Regions from separate parts of the Pseudarthrobacter sp. Y6 genome, predicted to be linked through region 1. Evidence: riboswitches for the same ligand, from Rfam matches in the RefSeq annotation. Region 1 holds a riboswitch; each other region holds the start of a gene.
The links. Region 1 has a riboswitch for cyclic di-AMP ahead of ACQCSW_RS04865 (C40 family peptidase). Riboswitches for the same ligand answer to the same signal wherever they lie in the genome.
Positions count from the first base shown of each region.

Region 2: another riboswitch for cyclic di-AMP. It lies ahead of ACQCSW_RS00870 (glycoside hydrolase family 16 protein); the one in region 1 lies ahead of ACQCSW_RS04865 (C40 family peptidase).
Region 3: another riboswitch for cyclic di-AMP. It lies ahead of ACQCSW_RS04195 (hypothetical protein); the one in region 1 lies ahead of ACQCSW_RS04865 (C40 family peptidase).

Region 1 covers NZ_CP189574.1:999,194-1,002,457, forward strand. The annotation lists gene ACQCSW_RS04860 (M23 family metallopeptidase) at 1-802, shown strand, start outside; cyclic di-AMP (ydaO/yuaA leader) riboswitch at 951-1,113, shown strand; gene ACQCSW_RS04865 (C40 family peptidase) at 1,184-1,858, shown strand; gene ACQCSW_RS04870 (NlpC/P60 family protein) at 2,030-2,776, shown strand; gene ACQCSW_RS04875 (HNH endonuclease) at 3,013-3,264, shown strand, end outside.
Region 2 covers NZ_CP189574.1:168,021-171,284, forward strand. The annotation lists gene ACQCSW_RS00860 (DegT/DnrJ/EryC1/StrS family aminotransferase) at 1-608, shown strand, start outside; gene ACQCSW_RS00865 (NeuD/PglB/VioB family sugar acetyltransferase) at 605-1,240, shown strand; cyclic di-AMP (ydaO/yuaA leader) riboswitch at 1,389-1,543, shown strand; gene ACQCSW_RS00870 (glycoside hydrolase family 16 protein) at 1,547-2,656, shown strand; gene ACQCSW_RS00875 (glycosyltransferase) at 2,805-3,264, shown strand, end outside.
Region 3 covers NZ_CP189574.1:850,521-853,784, reverse strand. The annotation lists partial or broken gene ACQCSW_RS04205 (response regulator transcription factor) at 1-114, shown strand, start outside; partial or broken gene ACQCSW_RS04200 (ATP-binding protein) at 122-1,683, shown strand; cyclic di-AMP (ydaO/yuaA leader) riboswitch at 1,784-1,936, shown strand; gene ACQCSW_RS04195 (hypothetical protein) at 1,942-2,676, shown strand; gene ACQCSW_RS04190 (hypothetical protein) at 2,757-2,888, shown strand; gene ACQCSW_RS04185 (HAD-IA family hydrolase) at 2,869-3,264, opposite strand, start outside.

The DNA.
Region 1 (3,264 bases):
CCGCCGTCGCGCGGTGGGCCCCGCTTCGGTGCCCAGAGCGGCCGAGGATTTCACCGCGGAGAGGCCCCGCGACCCGCAGCGGGAAGCACGCCGCCGCCGGGGACCCTTCCGGCAGATCACAGATTTCGCCGCTGCCAGTGGCCTCGGCCAGAAGGTCGGCATCGCCCTGGCTGCCACAGGCCTGGCGCTCACCGTGACGGTACCTGTGACCGGCCCCGTGATGGCCACTCCGGAGCCCGGCCAGGCCGCGTCGGCTGTCTCCGCCGCTCCGCAGCCCGAAGTTACAGCCGAGGCCGCCGCCCGAATTGATTTCAGCCGCTCGTCCGTGGTTACCCAGGGTGACCCCGACGGCAAGCTGAAGCAGCTGCTGAGCTCCCAGTCCGCGGGATCCATTACCCGCGCCGCCTCTGCCGGAAGCCTCGGCCCGCCGTTGGCCCAACTGACTACTGTCTCACCCTTCGGATTCCGCGTCAGCCCCATTACCGGCGGCACCGGCGACTTCCACCGCGGCCAGGACTTCGCGGCACAGTGCGGAACCTCTGTCATGGCTGCTGCCAGCGGCACAGTCACGTTCGCCAGCTGGCACCAGTTCGGCGGCGGCAACCGCGTGGTGGTGGATCATGGCAATGGCCTTGAAACCACCTACAACCACTTGTCCTCCTTCAATGTGAAGGTTGGGCAGACCGTCAGCCGCGGCGACGTAGTGGCCCTCAGCGGCACCACGGGTGCCTCCACGGGCTGCCACCTCCACTTTGAGGTTCAGGTCAACGGCGAAGTAGTCGATCCCATGGGCTGGCTCTGACTCAAATGATGGCAAACTCTCGAATCGTAGCGACGTGCCGTGACCTGAATGTGACATTGGCTCGGAACTCCTGTAACGTCTAAAGCGCGTCAACTTTTCCGAAGTTGACGTTCTTGAGTGGATTGCCTAGCTCTGCCACCGCTCAAGGTCCGTTCGCATGACATCGTCTGGCAGGGGCGGGGGAACCAATTTTGGTCTTCGATTCTGAAGGCCTTGGGGTTAAGTCGCAAAGCTTCCACTGTGAAGCAGCGCGGCCGGGTGACTCCCATCCGAATCCGACAGCTCACCTCGCAGGCATTGGGAGAGGCTACCTTCGTGTCTTCACGCCATAATTCTGCGCGCCACCGCGCACAACCGGTTCGCACCAACCCCTTGGGCTCCGTGTCCAAGGCGGTCAGTGCCAATGCCGGGACCGTAGGTCGCCAGGCTGCTGTTATCGCAGCTGCATCAGGTCTGATCCTGAGCATGGGGCTTCCGGCCAACGCCGCGGATACCACCGCCGGCGTTTCCGCCTCCACCGAGTCCGGGGCCGCACAGACGGCACTTGCCGTCACTGCGGCGCCCACGGCTACCGTTTCCTTCGAACGCCCCGTGATCAAGACCACGCCGGCACCGAAGGTTGAGACGCTCCGTGCGCAGTCCACGGGCTCCGAGACCGGGGCTCAGGGTGCTGCCGCAACCGAGGCCGCGGCCTCCAAGCTCGCTGACACTGTCTCCTCCGCCGCCGCTTCGGGTCTGGCAGCACTTGCCTACACCGGTATCGGCCACCCCTACCTCTGGGGCGGCACCACTCCCAATGGCTGGGACTGCTCAGGCTTCACGCAGTGGGTCTACGCCCAGGCCGGCATCAGCATTCCCCGCACCAATGCCTGGACCGTCATGCGGCCCACCGCCACACCGGCTCCCGGTGACCTGGTCATGCAGAATGGCGGCGCCCACGTTGGCATTTACGTAGGCAACGGCATGATGATCAGCGCACTGAACCCGTCACAGGGCACGCTGCTCCACTCCGTGGCATCCACGGGCGGCGGATCCTTCTTCACGCTGGCCCCGTAGTTCCTTCCATCCAGTAGTTCCTGCAGCCCTGTGCCGCCGGAACCGTTTCTTCGCTGGAAACTTTTCGCTAAATCCCCGTTCGGGATGTGCCGGCGTACCCCCAAGATGCCGGCGCGTCCAACGCCCTCGGGCTGCCCACGCGGTCCTGAGGAAAACGAAAGAGAGAAATTAATGACTACACGTGCAACTGTTGCACGGCACCGCGCCGAGGTCACCAAGACCAACTCGCTGGCTGTCATTGCCAAGGCTGTCGGCGACAACGCCGGCGGCATGGGTCGCCAGGCCGCGGTTATCGCTGCTGCTTCCGGCCTTGTCCTGACCAGTGGTCTCGCTGCGAACGCGGCAGACACCGGAGTCCAGCGTGAAGCGGCTTCCGCTTCGAACCTTGAGGTTGGGGTTTCCGCCCCGGCCATCATTACGGCTGCTTCCACCATTGCCATCTCCTACGAGAAGCCTGCCGTGACCACCACACCGGCTCCGGTTGAGGCTCCCGAGCCTGTTGTTGAAGCTCCGGCTCCGGCCAAGGCAGCGGCAACCATCAACGTAGCGTCAGCAACGCCTGCCGCCCCGAAGGCGCCGGTCGCCGCCAGCAGCAAGGGCCAGGCCATCCTGTCGGCAGCCTACGCACAGCTCGGCGTCAACCAGGACTGCACCATGCTGGTGACCAACGCCCTGGCCGCCGTGGGCATCAACTACCACGGCTGGCCCGCAGGCTACCTGTCCCTGGGGCAGACCGTGAGCGCCGCCGAGGCCCAGCCCGGCGACCTGCTCTACTACGCCGACGGCGGCGCAGGCGTTGCCCACATTGCCGTCTACGCCGGCAACGGCCAGGCAGTGCACGGCGGCTACAACGGCAACCAGACCGTTGTGTTCAGCGCCAACGTTGGTTCAGGACCGGTCTACATCCGCGTGTCCTAGCAGCTGATCCAGTCTTCAATGGACCCCCGCCTCACGGCGGGGGTCCTTTGCTGTCTCCGGGCAACTGCACTGATCCGGACGGGTGCCCAGGCCCGACACGTGACTGCGGCCACGGCTGGGATTAGTTGATCCCGGGATTCTTTGTTTACTCTTGTGGTGTCGATCCATAGCCCGGATATGCCGGGGGCAGCCGGCCCTCGTGCCCCTGACGGGTGCGGCCACGAAGAGGTACGTGCATGCGCACTCTCGTTCTGAATGCTGGATATGAACCGCTGGCGGTAGTCACCTTCCGCCGGGCGCTGGTGCTTGTGCTCACGGGCAAGGCCAGTGTTATTGCCGAGGGCGATGACCCTGTGGTGGGACCGCAGGAGATCCTGGGCCGCCCGTCCGTGATTCTCCTGAATCGCTACATCCGCCCCAGATATAACCAGAGCACCGCAGCCAGCCGCCGCGGAGTCCTGCGGCGGGACGGTCACCGGTGCGCGTAT
Region 2 (3,264 bases), 830 kb from region 1:
CGGACAATGTTCTGACCACGGGCGAAGGCGGCATGCTGACAACCCACCGGGCGGACTGGGCAGCACGGGCCCGGAGCCTCCGCAGCCACTCCGTGAACGTGCCCGCGGCGGACCGCCGCCGATCCCGCATGGCCGCGCCGGAGGTGTACGTCGAAGTTGGTTTCGATTGCCAGATGACGGATCTGCAGGCCGCCATCGGCATCGTGCAGCTGGGCCGGCTGCGCGAGATCGTGGCGCGCCGCCGGGAGATCGCCGCACGTTATGAGGCAGGCCTTTCCGGCCTGGCCGGGCTCCGGTTCGTGGCCGACCCACCGTACGGTACCACCAACTTCCAGTCCTTCTGGCTCGAAGTCCTCCCGGGCTTCGCCACGGACCGCGAAGGGCTCCTGGCCCGTCTGGCCGATGCCGGAATTTCGGCGCGCCGCGGCGCCATGGCGGCACACCGGCAGCCTGCCTACCGGTGGCGCGATACGGGTAACGCAGGGCTCCAGACCACCGAACGGCTAACCGACCGGACGCTGGTTCTCCCGATTTTCCACGGCCTGGACAACGTGGGCCTGAACCGGGTCATGAACAGCGTCCGGGCGGCCGCCGGGGTACGCCGGTGAGCGACCTGGTGCTGATCGCAGCCAGCGGGCTAGCCCGGGAAGTCCTGACCATGGTCCGGGCCAGCGGGCAGTACGACGTCGTCGGGCTGCTCGACGACGACAAGGAAATGGCCGGCGTCACCGTGGACGGCGCGCCGGTGCTGGGGACCATCGACGATGCCCCCAAGTTCACCCATGCGCTGGTGCTGGTGTGCCTGGCCTCGGGAAAGTCCCGGGAAGCCGTAGTGGAACGGCTGGCGGCCCTGGGCCTGCGCGATGCCCGCTACGCCACCGCGATCGATCCCACCGTGGAGTGCCCCGAAGGCTGCCGGATCGGCCGCGGCAGCATTCTCCTGAAGAACGCGACTCTGACGGCCTCCGTCACGCTCGGGGCCCATGTTGTGGCCATGCCGTCAGTGACCTTTACGCACGACGACCACGTGGCGGATTTCGCGACGTTCGCGGCCGGTGTGCCGCTGGGCGGGGGAGTCCGGATCGGCCGGGCGGCCTACCTGGGGCTGAACTGCAGCGTCCGTGAACGGACGTCGGTGGGGTCCTACGCCACGGTGGGCATGGGGGTGGCAGTTTTGAGCAACGTGCCCGACGGCGAAACGTGGGTCGGCGTGCCGGCCCACCCCATCAAACACGGATAGGCGAGCGCCAGAAGCGCCGGGCGCAAGGGGGCGCTCCGCAGAAGTAACTTCCGTTACACGATTGTGATTATTCGCGTCCGGTCCTGTACGGTCGATCGGTGGGCCGCCCCAGACGGCCCCAATCCCGGATGACGTCTAACTCTGCCACCTTCGGGATCCACTAGGTTTCAGGCAGAGGCGGGGGACCCGAGTGTCTCGGGCATGGCACAAACATGCCCTCGGGGTGAAGCCGCGCATTCCAATGCGGCCGGATGACCTCCTCCGAACCCGACAGCTAACTCCGCAGGCGTTGAGAGGTAATCACTCATGTCTGCATCCCCTGATCAGCCGCGCTCGGACGCGCGCCCTTATTCCGAGGAAGCCGCGGCGCCCACCCGGCGACGGTCCGCGCTGAAGAAGTCCGCGGACCGTGCAAAGACCCGGCGCACCATGTCGCTGACAGCGGCCGCACTGGTCGCACTGCTGGGTGTTGTCTCCCTAGGCCAGGTCACCGAACAGGCGCCACAAAGCGCCGAGTTGAGCCGCGTCGCGGACACGTCCAGCCGTGCCCAGGCACCGGGGCAGGTCAAGCGCAACACCAGCCCCGCGCCGGCACCACTGCCGGCCACGGACCCCTCCACCGAGCCGACCACGGCTCCGGCACCGGCACCTGAAGCGCCGGCGGTTGCTCCCGCACCCGCCCCGGTAACGACGACAACGGCTGCACCAGCGCCGGCCCCGGCCCTGGCACCCCTTGCATCATCCGGCACAACCGGAACCATGCCCGTTGGAGTCCCCGGCGCGTGGACCATGGCTTTCGCCGATGAATTCAACGGCACGGCCCTTGACACGGCCAAATGGTCCAACTGCTGGTTCTCTCCCAGCTGCGGCAGCATGAACAAGGTCGCCACCAGCCCCGGCAACGTTTCCGTCGGCGGCGGCAACCTTGCCCTTTCCCTCAATTCGTCCACCTCGGGTGCGCTGGTTTCAACCAACCCCAAGGGCGGAGCCGGTACCGGTTACGAGTTCACGACAGGTTATGTCGAGGCCCGGATCAAGTTCCCCGGCGACGGCACGAACCTCTACAACTGGCCTGCGTTCTGGACAAACGGCCAGTCGTGGCCCACCAATGGCGAGAATGACATCGCTGAGGTCCTGAGCGGCAAGATGACCGTGAATTATCACTCAACATCCGGCGCCCACAACCAGGGGACCGTTCCCGGCGACTGGGGCAACAATTTCCACACCTTCGGCCTGCACCGGACGGCGAACTCCGCGGACGTCTACTTCGACGGCGTCAAGGTGAAGTCCTACTCCACCGACGACGGCGGCGCACCGCAGTACATCGTCCTCAATGTCGGCGCGTCGGGAAGCAGCCCGGCGGCATACGGAGCTGCGTCGCAGGTCCAGGTTGATTACGTGCGGGCCTGGAAGTAAACAGCGTCACTTCGGTGAGCGGACGACGGCGGGACCTCCCGCCGTCGTCCGCTTTCTATTAATCGCCTGCTTCCCTTAATACTGTGTAAACCCGCAGTTGTCGGTGCCGGACCGGCGGAACGTTCCGCGGCTCCCGTAAACTCTTGCAATGAAGCTTCTGTACATCACAGAAAGCGTGCCCAACCGGGACCCCATGCTGGGGGACGGCAGTTCCATGATTCCGTTCGAGGTGCTGCGGAACCTTCCCGGAGAAGTGGCAGTGACACTTCTGACCTTCGCCGGACCGGTGGGCGTGCCGGCCGAAATCAGGTCGCGCTGTAACGCCGTGCATGTGATGCCCACGCGCAGCCGCGCCTGGGCCACCGTCCTGTCCGTCTTTGGCCTGACCGGTCTCGGAAAGCACGAGCGGTCCACCGCCAAAGCTATTGCCGTCGCGGCACAACTCTCCGGCCTCCACGACGCCACCCTGATCCATGGTCCGCACGCCCTGTTCCTGGCCAAGTCGGTGAGCGGCCCACTGGTTTTGCAGACTGTGGATCCCTGGTCCGTCCGCGCCGCGATGGACACTGCCATTGCCGGCACCCTCCGCCCGGCCTACCGCGCCCGTG
Region 3 (3,264 bases), 150 kb from region 1:
GCCAACATCGTGGAGCTCTACATCTCCTACCTGCGCAAGAAGGTGGAGGCGGTGCACCCGCCCATGATCCATACCGTGCGGGGAGCCGGCTACGTCATCAAGCCGGCCGAGTAGCAGCTCCATGTCCGCTTCGAAAGCACGGCCCGCCAATCCGCTCTACGTGCGCAGCTGGCGGAAGCCTGACACGTGGCATCTACGCACCCGCCTGATCCTGTTGGCCATGACGTTGCTGGTGGCCATCTGTGGCGCCGTGGGCCTGTTCAGCTATGCGTCGATGGATTCCTTTCTCACCGGCCAGCTGGATGACCAGCTGAGCCAGGCCGCCAAACGCTCGAACGATCCGGACCGCCCGCCCCTGGGCGGATTCAATGGCAGGCCGGACCCACTGGATGCCCGCGGGCAGAGTGTCGGAACGCTGAATGCGAGGATCCTGAACGGCCAGATCAATAGCGGCGGCTTCCTGGACTCGGACACCACACGCCTGGCCCTGGAGGCCGACGACAAGCAAACCCTGCTGGCCCTGACGCACAACGGCATTCCCGTGGACCGCTCGCTGTCCAATGGGGATTACCGGATTGTGGCCGTGGAAACCGGCTACGGCGATGTCCTCGTCACGGGACTTCCGCTCGCGGCCAAGGAGAGCACACTGGCGTCGCTGGTCTGGACTTTTGTGTTTGTTTCCCTTGGCGGCCTGGCGCTGATCGGACTGGCCGGAACCGTGCTCATCCGGCGCACCATGAAGCCGTTGGAGCAGCTTTCCGAGGTTGCAACCCGGGTGGCCCGGCTCCCGCTGGATGCGGGCGAGGTGGCACTCGCGGTGCGCGTCCCGCCGTCGAACTCCAACCCCGGAACCGAAGTGGGCAGCGTAGGACACGCCCTCAATCTGATGCTGGATAACGTCGCCAGCGCACTCGAGGCGCGGCAGCGGAGCGAGACCAAGGTGAGGCAGTTCGTTGCGGACGCGTCCCACGAACTGCGCACCCCGCTGACCGCCATCCGCGGCTACACGGAGCTGATGCGGATGACCGAGGACTTCACGCCGGACGGCCGGAAATCCTTGGCGCGGGTCCAGAGCCAGTCCGAACGCATGACCACCCTGGTGGAGGACCTGCTCCTGCTGGCCCGGCTCGATGAGGGGCAGCCCCTGAAACTCAGCGAGGTGGACCTCACACAGCTTGTGATCGAAACCGTCAGTGACGAGAAAGTCATCGCCCCGGACCGCCACTGGCGCCTTGAACTGCCTGACGAGCCGCTCGCCGTCACCGGTGACGCGTCCCAACTGCGTCAGGTGCTGGTCAACCTGCTCTCGAATGCGCGCAAGCACACACCGCCCGGGACCACCATAGTCACCGCCGTCACGAGGTCTGCCGATGGCAGCGCGACGGTGACGGTAACGGACGACGGCGGCGGCATCCCCGCGGAGTTCGTGGACCTTGTTTCTCCCGGTTTGCCCGCGCAGACGCGGCCCGCAAGGGCACTGCGCCGGCCTCGGGCGCCGGGGCGTCGGAGGCCACCAGCGGCCTGGGCCTGTCCATTGTCCAGTCCATCATGGAGGCCCACGGCGGGAGCGTAGAAGTGACATCGCGGGCCGGACGGACAGAGTTCGCCTTGCTCCTCCCCGCCGGCGCCGTGGCGCAACCAGCCGACGTCCGAGCGCAGCAAGTCGACACACCGTCGTCGTGATTCCTGTTACCAAAATGTGACTTAAGGTTCCAGCTCCTGTACCGTCGAACAGGTGCGGTTCCCGTTCGGGCCGCATATCCGGATGACGCCAAGCTCTGCCGCTTCCCGGATTCCGTTTTCAGAGGCAGAGGCGGGGGACCCACCGTCCCGGGCACCAAGTGCCCTTTGGGGTTAAGCCAACACGTGATTGTGCCGTGTGGCCGGATGCCCTCATCCGAACCCGACAGCTAACTCCGCAGGTGTGAGAGGCGATCCATCATGTCTGAATTCAAGGTACAAACGCGCCCGCAGGGCGACACAAAGTCCCACAGCCACCGCAAGCAGACCCGCTTCGGTGCAGCTATGTCCCCATTGTCCAAGGCGGCCCGGATTCCCTCCGTGGGCCAGCGCGTCGCGGTGTTCGCGACGGCGTGCGCCCTGCTGGTCGGCGTCAGTGCCGCAGCACACGCTTCCGAGTCTGCGTCGCTTGCGGCCAGCGCGGACCAGTCCGCCGAACAAGCCAGCGCCCAGTCGAAGCTGAGCTTCGAAGCAGCCGAGATCCAGCCCCCGGCTTCCCCGGAAGCTGCGCCGGCCGAGATCAACGTCGCGCCCCAGGCCGCCGAACCCGCACCTGCCCCGGCCCCGGAGCCCGCTCCGGCTCCGGAACCTGCACCCGCTCCTGCCCCTGCCCCTGTTGTGGCCATCAATGACCCCGCAGGAGCGCAGGCCTACGCCGCCGGGCAGCTGGCGACCTATGGCTGGTCCGCTGACCAGATGCAGTGCCTGCAGACGCTGTGGACCAAGGAATCCGACTGGACCACCACGGCCACCAACGCCAGCAGCGGCGCGTACGGCATCGTCCAGTCGTTGCCCGCTGAGAAGATGGCGAGCGCCGGAGCGGACTACCTCACCAACTACCGCACGCAGATCAGCTGGGGCCTGAACTACATCCAGGAGCGCTACCAGTCACCGTGCGGCGCGCTGAACTTCCACCTGTCGAACAACTGGTACTGAGCCGGACCTTCCGGCCCCCGGGCCTTCCCGGCGTGGCGGTCAGGGTTCCCAGCCCAGCGGCTCCGGGCCATACTTGGGCCATGAAATTCACCACCACCATCCTGGGCAGCGGCAACACGGCAGGCATTGAGGTTCCGGAGGAGGTCATCTCGGCTCCCGGCGCAGGCAAACGCATCATCGAGGTCCCCGATCTCAAAGCCGGAAAGAAATGATCTGCCGTCCCCCGGCGTCCGTTTCCACGGAGACGCTCACAGCACTGTAGTCCGGGATATGGAGCACGCCTGCCGGCAAAGCGCCCGTACTGGGACCCACGGCCACCGTCCGGATACCGGCGGCAACACCTGCCGCGATTCCCGCGGGCGCATCTTCGAACACCACGGCGTCCTCCGGCTTCACGCCCAGCAGCCCGGCTGCCTTCAGATACCCTTCCGGGTGCGGCTTGCCCCATGTGACCAGGTCCGCCGTCACGGCAGTGGCCGGCATGGCCAGTCCCGCAGCGTCCATGCGGATGTCCGCCAGGCTCCTGTCCGCTGAGGTCACCAGCGCCACCGCCTGGGCCGGGATGCTGCGGAGCAGCTCGGCAGCCCC